2 linked regions of the Planctomyces sp. SH-PL62 genome follow. The protein of the gene in region 1 binds, or shares a complex with, the protein of each later gene. Links are inferred from orthologs where the notes say so. Each region holds a gene or a part of one and is shown in the gene's direction. Other genes may lie near its edges. The genes, in order: hisH and hisF.

What was found.
Region 2: the proteins of hisH (region 1) and hisF are in contact, whole or in part, in a crystal structure (PDB 6RU0), measured with the Thermotoga maritima proteins. The link is inferred for Planctomyces sp. SH-PL62 from one-to-one orthologs. Residues at the interface, in WP_004080484.1 of Thermotoga maritima: Asn15, Arg18, Arg22, Arg117, Leu118, Pro119, His120, Met121, Gly122, Trp123, Asn124, Asn134, Gly135, Tyr136, Tyr138, Val140, Tyr158, Glu180, Lys181, Ser182, Ser183, Lys184, Ile185; in WP_004080486.1 of Thermotoga maritima: Met1, Leu2, Ala3, Arg5, Ser40, Glu41, Asp45, Glu46, Ala70, Glu71, Ile73, Asp74, Ile75, Pro76, Phe77, Asp98, Lys99, Ser122, Gln123, Glu161, Thr195, Leu196, Asn247, Arg249, Glu251.

Annotation. Positions count from the first base shown.
Region 1 is NZ_CP011273.1:4,348,847-4,359,080, reverse strand. What follows is about bases 1-2,764. They hold hisH (imidazole glycerol phosphate synthase subunit HisH), read left to right. Parts: upstream 1-961; coding sequence 962-1,567; downstream 1,568-2,764. Other genes in these bases: VT85_RS16875 (S53 family peptidase), read left to right, coding at 1,772-2,764; VT85_RS16885 (hypothetical protein), read left to right, coding at 194-850; VT85_RS16890 (lipopolysaccharide assembly protein LapA domain-containing protein), read left to right, coding at 1-140. In the rest of the region: more of VT85_RS16875, read left to right, coding at 2,765-3,064; hisA (1-(5-phosphoribosyl)-5-[(5-phosphoribosylamino)methylideneamino]imidazole-4-carboxamide isomerase), read left to right, coding at 3,210-3,941; fusA (elongation factor G), read left to right, coding at 4,101-6,179; VT85_RS16860 (hypothetical protein), read right to left, coding at 6,241-6,750; metH (methionine synthase), read right to left, coding at 6,906-10,234. UniProt on the Escherichia coli protein: IGPS catalyzes the conversion of PRFAR and glutamine to IGP, AICAR and glutamate. The HisH subunit catalyzes the hydrolysis of glutamine to glutamate and ammonia as part of the synthesis of IGP and AICAR.
Region 2 is NZ_CP011273.1:2,216,694-2,227,158, forward strand. What follows is about bases 3,946-6,940. They hold hisF (imidazole glycerol phosphate synthase subunit HisF), read left to right. Parts: upstream 3,946-5,034; coding sequence 5,035-5,847; downstream 5,848-6,940. Other genes in these bases: VT85_RS08505 (CAP domain-containing protein), read right to left, coding at 3,946-3,974; VT85_RS08515 (type IV pilus twitching motility protein PilT), read left to right, coding at 5,913-6,940. Outside these bases: VT85_RS08490 (tetratricopeptide repeat protein), read left to right, coding at 45-1,205; VT85_RS08495 (GGDEF domain-containing protein), read right to left, coding at 1,290-2,255; VT85_RS08500 (hypothetical protein), read left to right, coding at 2,580-3,191; more of VT85_RS08505, read right to left, coding at 3,387-3,945; more of VT85_RS08515, read left to right, coding at 6,941-7,064; VT85_RS08520 (GspE/PulE family protein), read left to right, coding at 7,248-9,005; VT85_RS28330 (CvpA family protein), read left to right, coding at 9,058-9,834; VT85_RS08530 (hypothetical protein), read right to left, coding at 9,857-10,417.

The DNA of each region.
Region 1 (10,234 bases):
CCGTTTTCTTCGCCTTGCGGAAGATGCGCGGCCATCACGGCCCTGCGGATCCCGCCGAGAGGCGCGAAATTGACGACGATCGGCCCCCGCCGGACTACGCCTCGAAAACCGACGACGGGTTTCCCAATTCCGGATGGTGAAATGGCCGAAGATTAGACTATCTCCAATCTCGTCCCCCATTCGGAAGGCCGTCGTGGCTCGCGGAAACCTTGCGATTCACCCCTGGTTCGAGACGACGGGCGATCCCGCCCGGCGCAACCGCCGCGCGCCGGGGTCGGCTCGCGTCCTGGTCCTCCTCGCGGCCGTCCTTTTGACCGGCTGCTCAGGGCGGGGCACCTACATCACCGGCGGCCCTTCCACCGGCCAGCTCAAATCGAGCCTCAGCCATCTTGAGTTCGAGAACGACCAGCTCAAGACGCAGGTCGCCAGGCTCAAGGAGGAGAGCCGGGCGTTCGAGGACCGCCTGGTCCAGGAGCGGCTGCACAGCGACACCCTGGTCACCAAGCTCGACAACGCGCGGAACCTCCTGCGGGATCGCGGGTACGACGCCGGGGCCGACTCGGACCTCGACGCGCCGCTCTCGCGCCCCCGCACGCTTCCGGCGGGCCGCACCACGCCCCCCCGTCGCAAGTCGCCCGCAGCGCAGATCTCCAAGGCCAGCGAGCTGGACGAGATCCCCCCCATCCGCATCGACGACGGCTCGCGAGGACGCCCCGCCGCCGGTTCCGGCCGCTCCCGACCGGCCTCGACCCGCAACGCCGATCCCGACTCCCTCGGCATGAATGCGGAGGACCTGCGCTGGGTCCCGATCGCCCGCGGCGACGACCAGCCCGAAACCCCGAAGCGCTGACCCGGAATCGACCCGCCCCGCACCGAACCAGCCGAGCTCCGCTGTCGTCCATCACGGCGGGCTGGTACGATCGTTGTCCAGCAAGGACCGATCCGTAAACCGAGGCGCGGCATGATCGTCATCATCGACTATGGGATGGGCAATCTGAGGAGCGTGCAGAAGGCGTTCGAAGCGGTCGGCAGCGCCGCCGAGATCGCGACCGACCCGGAGCGGATCCGCCAGGCGTCGCACGTCGTCCTGCCCGGCGTCGGGGCCTTCGCCGACGCGATGAGCGAACTGCGCCGGACGGGCATGGACCAGGCGTTCACCGAGGCCGTCCGCGCCGGAAAGCCCTGCCTGGGCGTCTGCCTGGGCCTCCAGCTCCTGTTCACCACGAGTGAGGAAGACGGCGAATACGCCGGGCTGGACCTGATCCCCGGGCGCGTCGTCCGGTTCGCCCCGCGTCCGGGCCTCAAGATCCCCCACATGGGCTGGAACACCCTCGAAATCCGCAGGCCGATCCCGCTCCTGGAAGGGGTCGGTCCCGAGCCTTCGGTCTACTTCGTCCACTCCTACCACGCCGTCGCCGAGGACCCGCGCGACGTTGCCGCGGTCTCCGACTACCCGGACCCGTTCCCGGCCGTCGTCAACCGCGACAACCTCACCGCCTGCCAGTTCCACCCCGAAAAGAGCCAGCACGTCGGCCTGGCGATGTACGCCAACTTCGCAGAAGCCTGAGCGTGCAAGACCCCGCCGACCGAGCGATCGGGCGGAGAACCCGACCGATCCCCACGTTCGTCAAGTCCGTCCCGCGACGGTCTTCGGATTCCCCCGCGTCCGCGATTCCGCCGGATAAGCTCTCCTTGATGGACCGCGCCACGCGCGGACGAGGTCGATGGAACGACCCGGCAAGGACTGCGAATTCGTCGGAGGGACGGACTCATGGGGAACCACGTGCGTCGGCGGCGGCTGCGCCCGGCGATCGAGAGCCTCGATCCCCGCAGCCTGCCGTCGGGCTTCACCCCGGCGGAGATCGGGGCCGTCTATGGGCTGTCGTCCATCACCCTGACCTCGCCGACGGGTGAGACGGTTCGGGGGGACGGGACCGGGCAGACGATCGCCATCGTCGGGGCCTATCACAATCCCAACCTGCTCTCCGACTTGAAGGTCTTCAACGAAGCGTTCGGCCTGCCCGACGCCCAGGTGACGGTCGTGAATCTCGGCGGCGACGCCACCAACGCGACCTGGGCGTCGGAGTCGGCGATGGACGTCCAGTGGGCGCACGCCCTCGCCCCCGGGGCGTCGATCCTCATGGTCGAGGCCGCGTCCGATTCGGCCGACGACGTCCTGGCTGCGGTCGACGTTGCGCGGACGGCGCCCGGCGTCGTCGCCGTCTCGATGAGCTTCGGCTTCACCGAGACGGCCGGCCAGCACGCCTACGACGACCAGTTCACGACCCCCCCGGGCCATGCCGGGATCACCTTCATCTCGGCCAGCGGCGACCACGGGGCCGAGGGGGGGGCGATGTACCCCGCCAGTTCGCCCAACGTGCTGGGCGTCGGCGGGACGTCCCTGATCCTCGACGCGACGGGAACGGTGCAGTCGGAGACGGTCTGGGCCCGGAGCGGCTCCGGTCCTGGCCGGTTCTCCTCTCAGCCGGGCTATCAGCGGTCGTTCACGCCTTCACCTCGACGGAGCACTCCCGACGTCGCCTTCCTGGGCGACCCCTCGACGGGCGTGCGCGTCTTCCACACGCCTCCTGGTGAATCCCAGGGCTCCTGGCGGGTCCTCGCCGGGACGAGCCTGGGGGCTCCGGCCTGGGGGGCGATCCTGGCGATCGTCGCGCAGGGGAGGGCCCTGAACGGCCAGGGGAGCCTCGACGGGCCGTCCCAGACGCTGCCGATGCTCTACGCACTCGCCGACACGGGCTTCCGCCACGTGACGACTCCGGGGGCCTCCGGGGCCGCCGCCGGGCTCGGCGTCCCCGACGCGCGGGCCCTCATCCCGGCGATGATCGGCAAGAGGACGACTGGCGACGCGCCCCAGGAAGCGGAAGCGCCGCGGACGCCCGTCGAGACGATGCCGGCGACCGTGGCGGATCGGCCGGCTATCCGCCGGACTCCCCCGTTCCGACGCCGACCGGCCGTCGCGCCAAGGCCGGTTCGCACGCCGATTCGCCATCCCCGGATCATCCGCCAGTCCCTCCCGGCGCGTCGAGTCGGGATCGGCTCCTGACCCGTCGCGGCGGGCGACCTCACCGCCGCGCGGCATGACCGATTTTCCCGTCTCGGGAGGGATCGCTCGGTCCTTGCGACGCCACCGGGAGACGGCTAGAGTTGAGGTTGTAGATTCAGACGGTTTTTTGATTTGGTGAAGATCCATGCAAGTGATTCCGGCCATCGACCTGCGGGGCGGCCTTTGCGTCCGCCTCCAGCAGGGGGATTACGACCGCGAAACCGTTTTCGGGGACGATCCCGCGGCGATGGCCGGTCGATGGGTTGCGGAGGGTGCGACGCGGATCCACCTCGTCGACCTCGACGGCGCGAAGTCCGGCAAGCCGGTCAACGTGGAAGCCGTCAAGGCGGTGCTGGGTTCCGTGAAGGTCCCCTGTCAACTGGGGGGAGGCGTGCGGGATGAGCACACCATCGCGACCTGGCTCGACGCCGGTCTCGAACGGGTGATCGTCGGCACGCAGGCGCTCCGCGACCCGTCCTGGTTCCGGTCGATGGCCGAGAAGTATCCGGGCCGGCTGGTCCTGGGTCTCGACGCGCGTGACGGGATGGTCGCGACGGACGGCTGGCTGGAGACGTCGAACATCGCCGCGGCCGTGATGGCCGAGCAGTTCGACGACCTGCCGCTGGCGGCGATCGTCTACACCGACATCGCGCGGGACGGCACCCTGGAAGGCCCCAATCTCGACGCGACGGCGGCGATCTGCCGCCACGTCAAGACCCCGGTGATCGCTTCCGGTGGTGTCGGAGCACTGGCCGACGTCGAGCGTCTGGCGACCCTCCCGGTCGTCGGCTGCATCGTCGGGCGGGCTCTGTACGAGGGCAAGTTCTCCCTGGCTGACGCCGTGGAACGCGCGGAGCGGGCTTCGTCCCGCTCCTGAGCGAAGGCTCCCTGTTCGCGCCTCGATCCAAGGCGTCGCATAGAAGACCGATCGGTCCCGTCGATTCCCGTCGCCCCGGCGGCGGTCGGATCGTTCCACGCCCGTTGCTTGCGCGGACCTTCGTGCGTTCCCACGAACCCTCACTCCAGGACTCCCGCCATGACCACGGCCTATCACGTCGCCGACATCCGCAACATCGCCCTGGCTGGACATGGGGCGTCCGGCAAGACGAGTCTCGCCGACGCCCTTCTCTTCACCGCGGGCGCCATCACGCGCAAGGGATCGGTCGACGAGGGGACCAGCACGCTGGACTACGACGAGGAGGAGAAGCGTCGGCATTTCACGATCGACTGCAACCTCGGCCACCTGGTCTGGAACGACAAGCAGGTCCACCTGCTGGACTCTCCCGGCTATCCCGACTTCATCGGCAACGCCCTGAGCGCCCTGGCCGCCGCCGAGAACGTGGTCCTGGCCGTCTCGGGCCCGGCCGGGATCGAGGTCAACACCCGTCGGTTGTTCCATGAGGCCCGGAAGATGGGGCTCGGCCGGTTCATCGCCGTCACCAAGATGGACGCCGACAACGTCGACTACCGCTCCGACCTGGAGGCGATCCGCGAGACGTTCGGCCCCGCCTGCGTCCCGTTCAACGTGCCGATCGGCCAGGGGCCGTCGTTCGCCGGCCTCGTCGACGTCCTCCAGTCGCACGACGAGGACCCGGCCGAGTGCCCGGTCCCCCCCACGGAAGCCTACCAGATGGTGGTGGAGCAGATCGTCGAGAGCGACGAGGCTCTCATGAACCGCTACCTGGAAGGGGAGGAGATCGGCGTCGAGGAGCTGCGCAAGGCGGCGCACGACGCGATCGCGGCGGGCAAGCTCGTCCCGGTCCTCTGCGTCTGCACCAAGAAGGATCTCGGCCTCAAGGAGCTGCTCGACCTGCTGACGACCTGCGGCCTGAGCCCCGAGGACGTCCACCGCTTCGGGACCCGGGGCGACGAGGCCGACGCGACCGAGGAGGAGATCCTCCCCGTCGAGGACGGGACGCTCGTGGCCCAGGTCTTCAAGACGTCCAACGACCAGTTCATGGGCAAGCTCAGCTTCCTCCGCATCCTCGCGGGGAAGATCACGCCCGACACGACGCTGGTGAACCTGCGGAGCGGCAAGACCGCCAAGGCCGGGCACGTCTACGTCGTCCAGGGCAAGGCGCAGGAAGAGGTCCCCGAGGCCATCGCCGGCGATCTCGTGGCGATCGCCAAGTTCGAGGACCTTCACGTGTCGGACACCGTGAGCAACATCGGCGGCAACACCTCCGTCGCCAGGCTCCAGGCGTCCCCGATCCACTTCCCCGCCCCCATGGTCCCTCGCGCGGTGGTGCCCAAGGCCCGCGAGGACGAGGCCAAGATTTCGGCCGGCCTGACCAAGATCGCCGACGAGGACCCGACTTTCACGGTCCGTCGCGACGCCCAGACCCACGAACTGGTCATCTCGGGGATGAGCGACCTGCACCTCGACGTCATCCAGCAGCGGCTCAAGAATCGCTACAAGCTGGAGATGTCGACGCACATTCCGCACGTCCCCTACCTGGAGACCATCTCCGCCCCGGCCGAGGCCGACCATCGCCACAAGAAGCAGACCGGCGGGCGAGGCCAGTTCGCCGAGGTCCACCTGCGGGTGCGCCCCGTCGAACGCGGCCAGGGCTTCGTCTTCACCGACGCGGTCAAGGGGGGCGTGATCCCCAACCAGTACATCCCGGCCGTCGAGAAGGGCGTCCGGGAGCGGCTCGACAAGGGCGTGATCTCGGGCAATCAGGTCGTCGACGTGGAGGTGGAGGTCTACTTCGGCAAGGACCACCCGGTCGACAGCTCGGAGCAGGCGTTCAAGACGGCCGCCGCCTATGCTTTCCGCAAGGCGTTCGAGAAGGCCTACCCCGTACTCCTGGAGCCCATCGTCGCGGTCGAGGTCACCTCGCCCTCGACCTTCTTCGGCGACCTCTCCGCGGACATGTCGACCCGTCGCGGGCACATCCTCGGGATGGAGGCCCAGGCGGGCGGCCTGCAATCGATCCAGGCCGTGGTGCCGCTGGCGGAGATGCTCTCCTATGCTTCCACGCTCAAGAGCATGACGTCGGGCCAGGGCTCGTTCACGATGGAGATGCGCGGCTACGAGCCGGTCCCGCCCAACGTCCAGCAACAGATCGTTGATCGCTATCAGAAGTCCCGGACGGGCGTCGAGGAGGAGTGAGCCCGAGCCCCGAGCGATCCAGGGGCGGCGCCGTCGGATGGCGCCGCCCCTCCACCGGCTCTCACCAGAAGCCGCCGAAGCCGCCGACGCCGAAACCGCCGCCCCAGTAGGGCCGGGCGTAGCTGTCGATGCTGCGCTGGATCGCGTTGTACCGCTGGGTCCCCGCGTTATAGGCGGCGATCTGCTCGGCGCGATCCGGGGCCCCACCCCCCTGGTCGAACTTCGCCCGGCGGACGGGGTCCTGCGCGGTCTGGTCGTGGAAGTCGTCGCCCGCGGGGAAGTACTCGGCGTAGCGTCCGCGACCGCCGGGGTTTCGAAAGCCTCCAGAGGCGTCCCCGTGGTAGTAGGACGGATACGGGTACGAATAATGCTGGACCACGCTCCGGCGCTGCTGGGGATAGTGCGCCTGCGGCCGAATGTGGGACGGATAGGGCGCCTGCGGCCCCGGCGACGCGGCGGCGGGCGGGGCGTCGGGGACGGCGTCCTGAGAAACGGCGAGGCTGGAGAACGCCGCGCACACCGTGAAAGATGCGGCCGATAGCCCGGCGAGCCGAAGACGAGTGAGCGACATCGGTGGCAGATCCCTGGAGAATACGAGTTCGGGAGGATCCCTCGGACCCGCGAGTCCCCTGAATTCTAGGAGACGGATGCGGAATTGCACCCAGAATTCCGACGAATCGGGGCGAGGTGACGAGGGGGGACGGCCGCCCGCCCCCCCTCGCTGCGTCAGCTGGGGTCGTAGGAGAGATTCGGCGCCAGCCAGCGCTCGATGACCGAAAGGGGCTCTCCCTTGCGCTGGGCGTACTCCTCGACCTGGTCGCGCTGGAGGAAGTCGACGGCGAAGTAGCGAGCCTGGGGGTGGGCGAAGTAGAGGCCGCTGACGGACGCGCCGGGGTGCATCGCGTAGGACTCGGTGAGGCGGATCCCCGTGGCCTGCTCCGCGTCCAGCAGCTTCCAGAGCGTGGCCTTCTCGGTGTGGTCCGGGCAGGCGGGGTAGCCGGCGGCGGGCCGGATGCCCCGGTACTTCTCCGCGATCAGGTCTTCGTGGGAGAGCTGCTCATCCCCGCCGTATCCCCAATCGCGACGCGCCTGCTGGTGCAGGGCCTCGGCGAACGCCTCGGCGAGACGGTCGGCCATGGCCTCGGCCATGATCGCGTTGTAGTCGTCCAGGTCGTTCTTGAACTTCATCACCAGGGCTTCCGAGCCGATCCCCGCCGTGACCGCGAAGGCCCCGAGGTAGTCGGCCTTGCCCGATTCCAGGGGGGCGACGAAGTCGGCGAGGCAGCGGAATTCGGCCTGCCCCTGACGCTCCCATTGCTGGCGCAGGAAGTGGAACCGGGTCAGCTCCCTGGTCCGCGACTCGTCGGCGAAGACCACCACGTCGTCGCCCACCGAGTTCGCCGGGAAGAAGCCGTAAACCCCGCTCGCCTTCAGCGAACCGTCGGTGACGATCTGGTCGAGCAGGGCGAGGGCCTTCACATGCAACTCGCGGGCGACCTCGCCCACGGTCGGGTCGTCGAGGATCGCCGGGTACTTCCCCTTCAGCTCCCAGGTCGAGAAGAACGGCGACCAGTCGATGAACGGGATGATCTTCTCCAACGGGTAGTCGACCAGCCGGCGGGCTCCGGTGAAAGACGGGGTGGCGACCGGCGAGGCGTCCCAGTCGATCCGGGATCGACGGGCGCGGGCGTCGGCCAGGGGGATGAGGTTGCGCTCGCGACGGCCCGCGAAGGCCTTCCGTTCGCGCTCCTGCATCGCGCGGTTCTGCTGGTCCATCTCCGCGCGGGAGTCGTCCCGGTTGAGGCGGTCGACCACGCCGACGCTTCGAGAAGCGTCCTTGACGTGCATGACCATGCCGCTGTACTGGGGGGCGATCTTGACGGCCGTGTGCTTGACGCTGGTGGTGGCGCCGCCGATCAGCAACGGCTTCACAAACCCCTCGCGCTCCATCTCCCGCGCGACATGGACCATCTCGTCCAGCGACGGGGTGATGAGGCCGGAAAGGCCGATGACGTCGACCTCGTGCTCTCGCGCCTTCTTGAGGATGTCCTCGCAGGGGATCATGACGCCGAGGTCGATGACCTCGTAGTCGTTGCAGGCCAGGACGACGCCGACGATGTTCTTGCCGATGTCGTGGACGTCCCCCTTGACCGTCGCCATCAGGATCTTGCCCCGCGACTTGTGGGAGGCGGCGACCTCGCCCGCTGCCAGGGCGCGGGCCTTCTCCGCCTCCATCAGCGGCGTCAGGCGCGCGACCGCCTTCTTCATCACCCGGGCGCTCTTCACGACCTGCGGCAGGAACATCTTGCCGGCCCCGAAGAGATCGCCGACGACGTTCATGCCGTCCATCAGCGGCCCTTCGATGATCGAGAGCGGCCTGGGATACACCTTCAGCGCGTCGTCCACGTCCTCGTCGACGAAGTCGACCGTGCCGGTGATCAGCGCGTGCTGGAGACGCTCGGCGACCGGCTGTTCGCGCCAGGCGAGGTCCTTCCCCTTGTCTTTCTTGCCGCCGGCCTTGACGGTCTCGGCGAACTCCGTGAGCCGGTCGGCCGCGTCGGGGCGGCGATTCAGGAGGACGTCCTCGACCCGCTCCAGCAGATCCTTGGGGATCTCCTCATAGACCTCGAGCTGGCCGGCGTTGACGATGCCCATGTCGAGCCCGGCCTTGATGGCGTGGTACAGGAACGCGGCGTTCATCGCCTCGCGGACGAAGTCGTTGCCCCGGTACGAGAACGAGACGTTGCTCACCCCGCCGGAGGTCTTCGACTTCGGGAACAGCCGCTTCAGCTCGCGGACGGCCTCGATGAACTCGACGGCGTAGTTGTTGTGCTCCTCGATGCCGGTGCCGACCGTCAGGATGTTGACGTCGAAGATGATGTCCTCGGGGGCGAACCCGGCCTGCTCGGTCAGGAGCTTGTAGGCTCGCCGGCAGATCGCGACCTTGGCGTCTCGCTCCACCGCCTGTCCGGTCTCGTCGAAGGCCATGACCACCACGGCGGCACCGTAGCGGTGGACGAGCTTCGCCTGTTCGAGGAACTTCTCCTCCCCCTCCTTCAGGCTGATCGAGTTGACGATCGACTTACCCTGGACGCACTTGAGCCCCGCCTCGATGACGCTCCACTTGGAGCTGTCGATCATGATCGGGACCTTGGCGATGGCAGGGTCGGCCGAGATCAGGTTGAGGAAGCGGGTCATCGCCTTCTCGCCGTCGATCAGGCCCTCGTCCATGTTGACGTCGACGATGTTCGCGCCGGCCTCGACCTGATCGCGGGCGACGACCAGGGCCGCCTCGTAGTCGTTGCTCCGGATCAGTCGGGCGAACTTCTTGGAGCCGGTGATGTTGGTCCGCTCGCCGACCATGATGAAGTTGGTCTCGGGGCGGACGACCAGCGGCTCCATGCCGCTGTAGGTCGAATAGCCCGGAACGTCCGGCGTCCGGCGCGGGGCGACCCCCTCGACCTGGCTCGCGATCGCCGCGATCCACTCCGGGGTCGTCCCGCAGCAGCCGCCGACGAGGTTCAGCCAGCCGTTGCGGGCGAACTCGCCCAGAACCTTCGCCGTGCGATCCTTGTCCCCGTTGAAACCGCCGAAGCCGTCGGGCATCCCGGCGTTGGGGTAGCAGCTCACGCGCGTCTTGCAGATCGCCGAGAGGGCCTCGATCGACGCCCTCATCTGGTCGACGCCCACCGCGCAATTCAGCCCCACGCTAAGCGCGGGGTAGTGCGAGACCGAATAGTAGAAGGCGTCGACCGGCTGGGCCGAGAGGGTCCGATGATTGTCGAAGATCGTCCCCGAGATCATCACCGGCAGGCGTCGGCCGATCTCCTCGAAGTAGGAGTCGATGGCGAACAGGCAGGACTTCATGACGAGCGTGTCGAACGAGGTCTCGGGGAGCAAGAGGTCGACGCCGGCCTCGACCAGCGCGGCGATCTGGACCTTGTAGTTCGCGACCATCTCGTCGAACGTCACGTCGCGACGGCCCGGGTCCTCGACGTGGATGCCCATCGAGAGCTGCTTCTTGGTGGGCCCGATGCTGCCGGCGACGAACCGGG
Region 2 (10,465 bases), 2.1 Mb from region 1 along the record:
CGCCGATCGCCGGCCCGGGAGGCCGTCCTCCAGGGGTGGGAACGATGCCCGGCGGTCGACCTCCGGGATGGGGCGGGAGGCCGCCGGCCTGGGCCGGGAGGCCGGGATGGAACAACCATCAGGCCTGGGTCAACGGCTACTGGCATGGGCGGAACAACAACGGCTTCTGGAACAACAGCGGCGGCTTCTGGACCGGGATGGCGGTCGGCGGCATCGCCGGCTGGGGGCTCGGCTCGTCCATCTACAACTGGGGGTATCGCCCGTACGTGAACCCGTACGCCGTCGTCGCGACCCAGCCGATCGTCGTCCAGCAGCCGGTGGTCGAGGCCGCGCCGGTCTATGACTACTCGCAGCCCCTGGCGGCCTCCACGGCGACCGAGCCGGCCGCCGCCGACGACCCGGCCTTGCAGACGTTCGCGGACGCTCGGGCCGCGTTCCTGGCCGGCGACTATCCCGGCGCCCTGCAAAGGACCGACGAGGCTCTCAAGGCCCTCCCCAACGACGCGGCCCTCCACGAGTTCCGCGCCCTCTGCCTGTTCGCGCTGAAGCGCTACGACCAGGCCGCCGAGGTGCTCTACGCCGTCCTCGCCGTCGGCCCCGGCTGGGACTGGACGACCCTGATCGGCCTCTATCCGAATATCGAGGTCTACACGGCGCAGCTCCGCGCCCTGGAGGACTATCGCACGGCCCACCCGGACTCGGCCGCCGCACGGTTCGTCCTGGCCTATCACTACCTGACCGAAGGCTTCACCGATGAGGCCGTCCGGGAGTTCAACGCGGTCTCGCGGCTGCAACCCGGCGACACGCTCTCCAAGCAGATCGCCGCCAGCCTGAAATCGGACGCCCAGGCGGCCCAGCCCCCGGAGGCCGAGACCGCCCCGGCTCAGCCGGAACCCGGCGAGGCGGCCGCCCCGGCGAACGAGCCGAGCCTCGTCGGCGTGTGGAAAGCCTCCCCCGACCCGTCGGTCTCGATCGAGTTGACGATCAAGGACGACGGCGGATTCACCTGGAACGTGACCCAGCAGGGCCGGACCCAGCCGATCAACGGCGCCTACAGCTACGCCGGAGGCATCCTCACCCTGGCCCGCGCCGAGGATCAGAACGACGCCATGGTCGGCCGGGTGACCTGGAAGGACGACTCGCATTTCGTCTTCCAGGCCCTCGGCGGGGGCGACAACGACCCAGGTCTGTCCTTCGCGAAGTGATCTGAGCGACTCGTGCAAGAACCGAGGGGGGATCGGCCCGCGGCTTCAGCGCCTCGGGCTTCGATCCCCCCCTTCGTCTGGGCCTCAGCACCGGGACGCGACTTCGCGGCCCCGGTCGAAGGCCGCCGCGACGCGACCGGGGCCGAGTTCGCAGGCTTCGGCCAGGGCCGCATCGGCCGCATCGAACAATTCGCCGAGCGTCGAGGCGCTCGTGGGGAAGGTGGCCGCGCCGATCGAGAGCGAGGCTTTCAGCGGGATTCCCATCAGGTCATGGGCGGCGGCGATCCCCTGGCAAAGCTTCTCGCCCACGCGTCGGGCGTCGTTCAGCTCCGAACGGGGGAGCACCACCATGAGCCGGTCGCCGTCGAGCCGTGCGACCAGGTCGCTGGAGCGGAGCAGCCCCACGATCCCGATCCCGATCCGGCTCACCACCCGGTCGGCCTCGGAGTCGCCCAGCAGGTCGCGCACCCCTCGCAGGCGGCCGATCGCCACGACGAGGATGGAGAGCGGCTCCTTGTGGCGCCTCGCCTGGCTCAAGGCGAAGGGCAAGACCGTCCCCAGCAGTCCCACGTCGTGAAGGGCGGACGGGGCGACGTTCGGGCCGGAGCGAGCCGACGGACTCGCGAGGCGACCGGCGCGATGCCGCTCGATCGCGAACGCCGCGAGCGTCGCCAGCGATTCGAGCCGCCGGCCCATGATCTCGGACGGGGGCTCCGGATCGGCCCCCGGCCCGTCGAGGACGAGCCAACCCCAGGTTTTCCCGGACTCCCCGACCCGCAACGGAAGCGCAGTCGCCCCCGATGCGGGCTCGACCGCCTCGCCCGCCAGGTGCACGGCGATCGGCGCCCCGCCCGCCACGCGTCGGGCGGCCGTCGCCAGTGCGTCGCAGAGGGCGACCAGATCGGTCGAGGACGAGGCCGCCGTCGCGAAATCATGGACGGCGGCCTCGACCTCGGCCCTTTCCCGGCGTCCCGCGTCCATCTCCTCACCCTCACGCGTGGCGAGCGTCGACGTCGGGGCGTCCCTCCTCCAGCCTTTTTCCGATTGCATGGCGCTCCTCATCCATTTTCTGTCCCTGGAAGTCTCTGAACCTCAATGAGAAACCTAGGTCAGCTTCGCGAGGGTGGCGCGGAAAGATCGGCCTTGCGGGGGATCGAGGAATCGGACAGGATGCGACGTCCCCTCGGACTGGCCGTGATTCGCACGAGCCAGGACCGACCCGCCCGCTTTCATGTCCGGGACCGGGTCGAGACGCCGATAAGAGAGAGTAGATCACCGCGACCGGGAAGGTTCGCGGAAAGTCCCGGCCGGGGGGCGCCCGTGCGGGCGCGTCACGGCGAGCCGGGCAGGCCAGGCAGGATGAGGCCCAGAATCATGCGAAAGTCGCGGATCATCGCGAGCGGGGCGGGAGTGCTCGGGGCCGTCGTCCTGACGCTCGCGCAGGCGGGATGCGCCTCGGGATGGATCCCGACGTCGCGGGTGACGCGGGTCTTCGCGCCCGAACCGGTGGCCGAGAACCCCTTGCTGGTCCCGGTCGACGACTTCGAGGCGGTCTGGAACAAGACCGTGGCCGAACTCGGCGGCTACTTCGACGTGGCCTCGGAGAATCGGCTGTCGCGGACGATCGTCACCGAGCCCAAGATGAGCGCCACGGTGCTGGAACCCTGGCTCGCCGACACCACCACCATCCAGGACCGGGTCGAAGCCACCCTGCAGACGATTCGACGGTTCGCGATCGTCAAGGTCGATCCGGCCCCGAACGGGGGCTTCCTCGTGAAGGTGGAAGTCCACAAGGAACTGGAAGACATGGTGAAGCCCGACCGTCAGATGATGGGCCGGGCCGTGTTCAACAACGAGTTCCCCGTGAACCGGATCCGCGAGACCGTTGGTCCGGTGCCGGTGGCCGTGGGATGGATCGCTCGGGGCCGGGACGCCAACCTGGAGCAGGCGATTCTCTCGGGAATCCGCAGTGCGTTCTTCCTCTGAGCCGGGCCCTGGCCCGGTCGCGCGGCCGGCCTCCCCACGCGGTCCTTCCACGCGTCGGGATGCGAATCCGCGGTCGCTCGCACCTGCTTCAGGCTGATCGGGCCTCGACCTCGAGGCTGCTGAATCGGCGGGTCGCCTGGAGCGGCCGATCATGGCCGGCTCCGACTCGAAATCCGAGAGGGCGAAACGCGACGCTCAGTTGGCGTTGAAGGTCCACCAGGCGCCGGCACCGGCGATCCCGACCCAGGTGATCGTCGGATCCAGCAGCGCCGCGCGGTGGGCCGGAGAGGCCATCCACATCGCCTCGATGCCCGGGAAGCCGCCCATCGCCGAGTTCTGGCGTCGAGCCGGACCCATGACGTGGTGCCCCAGGCCCTGGGCCGCCTGCTGATTGTTGTTCATCGCCGCCCAGCTCGACAGGTTCGGGTCGTGGCCGACCGCGCCGAGGCCGTAGGAGGCCCGCACGCCGTTCAGCCAGTTCACGAATCCGTACGGATCGCCGTAGGACGCGGCCGGGGCCGCCTCCGCCTGGACGGGCTGCGCCGCGACTTCCGTGGCGACGTACCCACCCTGGTAAACCTGGGCGGCCTCGGGCTGCTGGACGTACTGGACCGCCGGGGCGGTCTGGTAAATATAAGTGGGGGCGGGCTGGGTAGGAGCCGCCGTACCATCCGTGGTGTAGTAGTACTGTTGGGCCTCGGCCTGGCAGGCGACCGCGATGACGGCGACGAGAGATAGGACCACCCGACTCAAGACGCGAGGCTCAATGGTGGGACTGGACAACGGTGGAAACTCCCTTGGGTTGCGCGAGCGATGCGGCACCACGCCGCGCCCGTAATCGCCGGGGCCGAGCCCGAATCCGGGAGGGATCCGTCCTCGTCACCCCGACGCGACTCGCACAGGGTGCCAAAATGGGACGATATTCCAGAAAACGCAAACGGTTTTTCGGCCGAACCCCAATTTTCAACACTCGTTTTACAAACCTTGCATTCTCATGTATCAGCATCCAGACTCGTTCTCATGACCGCCTCAAGAAGGTCTGGGGGTGACAGGGCCGTGACGACGCAAACCCAATACAGGCCATGAAAAGCCCGCCTGAAAGGGCCCTGGGGCCGACGTTCCAAGGGCCGATCCTCGGGGCGATCCGATCCCCGTCCGACGATCGTTGCCACTGACGAATCGAACATCCATTCATGTCACGCGACATCTTGATGGGACAACTGTGAGACGACGGAAACGGGAGAGTCCATCCGACCGCCGCGAAGGCCTCGCGACCGACAAACAGGCCGCACAGCCGGCGCAACCGCCCCATTCCTCGCCGTCGACGGCCTAAGTCCGAGCCAGGCTCGCGAAGGGGGGTCGTGGAGACTTCGGGCCCGCCGATCATACGTCGCATGGGGGATCGTTAGACGCTCTTCATCCTGTTTCGGTCGGACCCGGGGCCGGGCGGACGAACCGACGATGGGCCGCCCCCGCGCGACGCTTCGCGCGTCGGAGTCGGAACTTTTCGACCCCCTGGTTGGAACGTCTGCGGCGGCCTCGGCGGGCGCGACCGGAGATCGGAATTCGGGGCGGGAGAGGGGGGGGCGTCCGGCGAGGCGACCGGAGGGATGAGGCGGCCGGGCAACGGCTGATCGACGCCGAGACGCCGGGAGGAGACCTCCAGGAAGCGCCGGGCGGGCGCGGAAAAGGGATCTTTCGTCCACCCTCTAGGCTGCATTCGGCGGCTGTTATAGAATACAGCGTCGCTCTTCCTGATAGTGGACGTAACTGCACACGTCGGAATCGGTTCGGGCTCGCGGCGGGGCGGTCGCCCCGAGCGGGCGCCGCGATGGGGTCGCGCATGCTGGCCAAGCGGATCATTCCTTGCCTGGACGTCAACCAAGGCCGCGTGGTCAAGGGGACGAATTTCCTGAACCTCCGGGACGCCGGCGACCCGGTCGAGGTGGCCCGCCGTTACGATGAAGAGGGGGCCGACGAGTTGGTCTTCCTCGACATCACGGCCAGCCACGAGGGGCGGGACATCCTCTGGGACGTGGTCCGCCGCACCTCGGAGGTCTGCTTCATGCCCCTTACCGTCGGCGGCGGGATCCGCACGCTCGACGACGTCCGGGGGCTCCTGAAGGCCGGGGCCGACAAGGTCTCGATCAACTCGGCGGCGGTGCGCGACCCGGACCTGATCCGCAAGGCGGCCCGCAAGTTCGGCAGCCAGTGCATCGTGGTCAACATCGACCCCAAGCGGGTCGTGAAAGAGGGCCGCGAGGTCTGGGAGGTCCACATCAACGGGGGCCGGATCCCGACCGGGCTGGAGGCCGTGGCCTGGGCGATCGAGGTCCAGCGGCTGGGCGCCGGCGAGATCGTCCTGACCAGCATGGACGCCGACGGCACCAAGAACGGCTACGATCTGGAGATGACCCGCGCGGTGGTCGACGCCGTGGAGGTCCCGGTGGTGGCGTCGGGAGGGGCCGGGAGCCCGGAACACCTGCGGGCCGTGCTGGCCGAGGCGGGCGCGAGCGCCGCGCTGGCCGCGAGCATCTTCCACTATAAGGAGTACTCGATCCGGGAGACGAAGGATTACCTGGCCGAGCGGGGGGTCCCGGTCCGCCGGCCGCCGTCCCCGTCCGAGTCCTCGGCGGCGTCGGTCCGGTCTTCCTGACCGCACCCCGCGCCTCCCCCGTCCGATCGCCCACGATCCCCCGCATCTCGACCCGAGGAGAGCCCATGTCCACCGCCGTCGAAACCAAGATCGACTCGCCGGCCAACGAGCCCGAGGCGAACAAGCTGTTCCGCATGTGCATCAAGTACCAGGCGTCCGACCTCCACCTGAAGGTCGGCATGCCCCCCTCGATGCGGCTCTCCGGCGTGCTCAGGCAGATGCAGCTCCCCCCGCTGACCACGTCGGACATGGAGCGGCTGATGTTCCCGCTCCTGACCCCCCGCCAGCGCGGGATCCTCGACGAGGAAGGGGGCGTGGACTTCGCCCACCTCATCTACGACGGCGACAACGAGACCCGGTTCCGGGTGAACCTGTTCAAGCAGCGGGGGCGGCTGAGCCTGGTCGCCCGCCGCGTGAACAACAAGATCCCGTCGTTCGAGGCCCTCCACCTCCCCGCGGTCCTGGCCGACATCACCCAGTACGACCAGGGGATCGTCATCTTGGCCGGCGTGACCGGGTCCGGCAAGTCGACGACCATCGCCTCGATGCTCCAGTACGTCAACGAGCGCGAGCGGATGCACATCGTCACGATCGAGGACCCGGTCGAATACACGTTCAAGGACGACAAGTCGATCATCAACCAGCGCGAGGTCGGGATCGACGTCATCGACTGGGACACGGCGCTGAAGCACGCCGTCCGCCAGGACCCGGACATCATCCTCGTGGGCGAGATGCGCGACCGCGACACGTTCAGCGCGGCCATGCACGCCGCCGAGACGGGGCACCTCGTGTTCGGGACGATCCACGCCGGGTCGGCGCCGTCGACGATCAGCCGCCTTCTCGACCTCTTCCCGCGGGACATGCACTCGTCGCTGCGGCAGTCGCTGGCGTTCAACCTCAAGGCGATCGTCGCCCAGAAGCTGCTGCCGACGACCAAGGAATGGTCCGACAAGGGGGTCGGCCGCGTCCCCACCAACGAGATCATGCGGATCAACCCCACGGTCAAGAAGCTGATCCTCAACGAGGACGACAACAAGCTCGGCGACGCGATCCGGATCGGCAAGGAGGAAGGGATGATGGACTTCACCGAGAGCCTCCGCCAGCTCGTCGTCAACGAGAAGATCGAGCGCGCTGTGGCCTTCGAGGTCGCGCCCCAGCCCGAAGCTTTGAAAATGGCCCTCAAGGGGATTACCATCAACCAGCCTGGTATCCTATAACGAGTCGAGACGCCCCGGCGGGCCCGCCGGGGCCGTCCGAGGGGAGAGGGCGCCGCGAGGCGAGCGGCGCCCGGACGTCGGATCCGAGCGGGGGCGGCCGACGCGGCGAGACTCGTCGCGATCGCCCCGACGGCCTCCGGCCCGCTCGCCTTCCCGGGATCACGCACGCAAGAAAGGTCAGCAATGATTCGTCCGTCTCTGGTGCTCGCGACGTTTCTGATGGGGACGCTCGGCGTCGCTTCGGGGGCCGACGCCGCCGACCTGCTCTCTCCGCTGCTGGCCCAGGCCGAGTCGGTGAGCATCCCGCGCGGGCCCGGCTTCTACCTGAACCTCTTCAAGTTCATCCCGGTCATCCTCGTCTACCTGCTCTGGGTCCGGACGACCGACTGGGTGGAGCACGACGGCCGCGAGCTGAACAACCCCAAGTTCGAGACCTGGAACAGCGTCATCTTCTTCTCGGGCGTGCTCGGGCTGGCGATGGTCTTCTCCATCCCCATCTATCCGATCGGCCTGACGCTGTTGCTGCTGGCCTACTTCATCCCGATCCTCACCTACGTCTTCATACGCAATCAGACCGTCGCCGACGACCAGAAGGTGCTGACCCCCTACCACCTGGGCGAGGTCGTCAACGACCTGCTGGCGAGGCTGGGCATGCGCCCCCTGTTCAACAAGAACCTGGGGTCGGTCGACCGCGCCGGGCCGCCGATCACGTTCATCGGCAAGACCTCGGGGTCAACCAACAAGGAAGACCCCAGCCGGGTCCGCCAGGCCGAGGAGTCGCGGTCGTTCATGGCGGCCAAGGAACTGGTCTACGACGCGGTCCTCCGCCGCGCGACCGACATCCACCTGGAGCCGACCACCGACCAGCTCTCGGTCCGCTACCGGATCGACGGCATCCTCCACGCCGCCGAGCCGTTCGACAGGGCCACCGGCGACGCCGTCATCAACGTGTTCAAGGTCCTCTCGGCCATGGACATCTCCGAGAAGCGCAAGCCCCAGGACGGCTCGTTCGGGGCCAAGCTCCAGGGCCGCGACCTCGACTTCCGCGTCGCCACCTCGGGCTCCAAGGCCGGCGAGAAGCTGGTCATGCGAATCCTCGACAACTCGTCGGGGGTGAGCAAGCTCGAGGACCTGGGGATGCGCCCCAAGCTGGCCGAGCAGGTCAAGAGCCTGGTCACCCAGCCCCACGGCATGTTCCTCTCGTGCGGCCCCACCGGCTCGGGCAAGTCGACCACGCTCTACGCGGCCCTCCGCGAGATCGACCGCTACCAGCGGAACATCATCACCGTCGAGGACCCGATCGAGTACCACCTCGACAACGTCACCCAGATGGAGGTGAACACCAAGGCCGGGCAGACCTTCGCCGCCGCCCTGCGGTCGATCCTCCGGCAAGACCCCGACGTCATCATGATCGGCGAGGTCCGCGACCAGGAGACCGCCAACATCGCCTGCCAGGCGGCCAACACCGGCCACATGGTCTTCTCCACGGTCCACTCCAACGACGCCGTCACGGCGCTCTTCCGGCTGCTCGACCTGGGGGTCGAGCCGTTCATGATCGCCTCGGCCCTGTCGGCCGTCCTGGGCCAGCGGCTCGTCCGGCTGCTCTGCGACGCCTGCAAGGAGCCCTACAAGCCCAAGCCCGAGTTCCTCAAGAAGGCCAACCTCCCGGCCGACAAGGTCGACGTCTTCTACCGACGCCCCGAGAACCCCGAGCAGGTCTGCCCCCAGTGCGGCGGCACCGGCTACTTCGGCCGCGCCGGCATCTTCGAACTCCTGGTCCTGACCGAGCCGATCCGCGAGATGCTCCGCGAGAACCCCTCGCTGACCAAGATCAAGGCCGAGGCCCGCCGCGGCGGCATGATCTACCTCCAGGAAGACGGCCTCCGCCAGGTGATCCAGGGGCGGACCTCGATCGAGGAACTGCTCCGCGTCGTCAAGTGACCCGGCCCGGCCTGCGGCCGCCGATCCCCCAAACGCCTACGGGACCTCGCCCATGTCCGTGCCTCCAGCCCTGATCGACACGCTCCTCGTGGCCCTGATGCTCTTCATGACTTACGTCGTGTCGAGCGAGGGCGCCTGGGGCGCGGCCTTGATGTTCTTCAACGTCCTCTTCGGCGGCTTGATCGCCTTCAACTTCTTCGAGCCGCTCGCGAACCTCATCGACTCCACGGGGATCGGCTGGAGCTTCTCCGAGACCCTGGCGATGATGCTCATCTTCTGCGTCTCGGTGCTGCTCTTGCGGCTCGCGACCGAGACCCTCGCCCCGGTCATGGTGCGGTTCCCGAACCCGGTCTACCAGCTCACCCGGCTGGCGTTCTCGTTCGCGACCACGGTCGTCACCTTCGCGATCATCCTGGTCGCCTTCCACGCCGCCCCGGTCCACAAGAAGGTCTTCGGCTACATCGAATACAACACGAAGCCCCCCTTCGGCATGGGGATCGACCACGCCTGGCTCGGTTTCTTCCAGTACACCACCGGCGACATCTTCGCCACCTACGGATCGGGCGTGCGGGACCCGTACTCCACCTACGGCAAGACCGGCAACCAGGTCGTGCCGGTCCACCTGTTCGACCCCCGCGGCAAGTGGCTGCTCGACAAGCAGAAGGCCCGCCCCTACGGCGAAGGGGAGATCCTGGACGAAGGGGGCGGCGGCGAGGCCGCGGGGGGCCCCGAAGGGCCGGCGGGGGCGGGAGGAGGGCCCGGAGCCCCTCCGGGAGGCATGACCTCGCGACCGATCGGCGGCCCCGTGGCCCCGGCGCCGCCGAACTGATCCCGGAACGGCCCGGCGGATCTCAACCGCGGCCGGGTGCGAGGGGGGCGACCGCCGCGCCCCCGGCCTGGCCCGTCGAACGGACTTCCAGCAAGTCGATCCGGACCTGACTCCTCACCCCCGGCAGTTGCTGCACGCGATAGACGGCGGCCTTGCTGGTGGTGGTCTCGATCACGAACAACGGCGCCCAGCCGGCGCCCAGCGTCCCGAGCTGGCCGGTCGTCATCAGGAAGTGGGGCTTCGGCCCGTTGTCGACGTCGAGCGCGAAGTCGGCGACCAGATCGCGCTCGGCGAACGCCTCCATATGGCGGGTCCCCCCCGCCGTCTGGCGGTAGCTGGGGATCGTCGCCTTCAGCTTCCCGGCCGTGTAGTCGAGGTAATAGAGGGCGTCCTCGGGGACCTGGATCTTGTTCCCCTCGTCGTAGCGGATGGCGATGGGGCCGGTCGCGATGATCGACTCGCCCGAACGATCGCCGCCCCCCGCCCGGAGCGGTTGCGGGCGCCCCCCCGCGAGCAGGACGCCGAGGGCCAGGCCGACGACCAGCCCAAGCGCGGTTCCGATCCGAGGTCGCGTCGCGTTCATGTCCGTCTCCTCCGTGTGGTAACGCCGAGAACGGCGGCGGGAATCCTC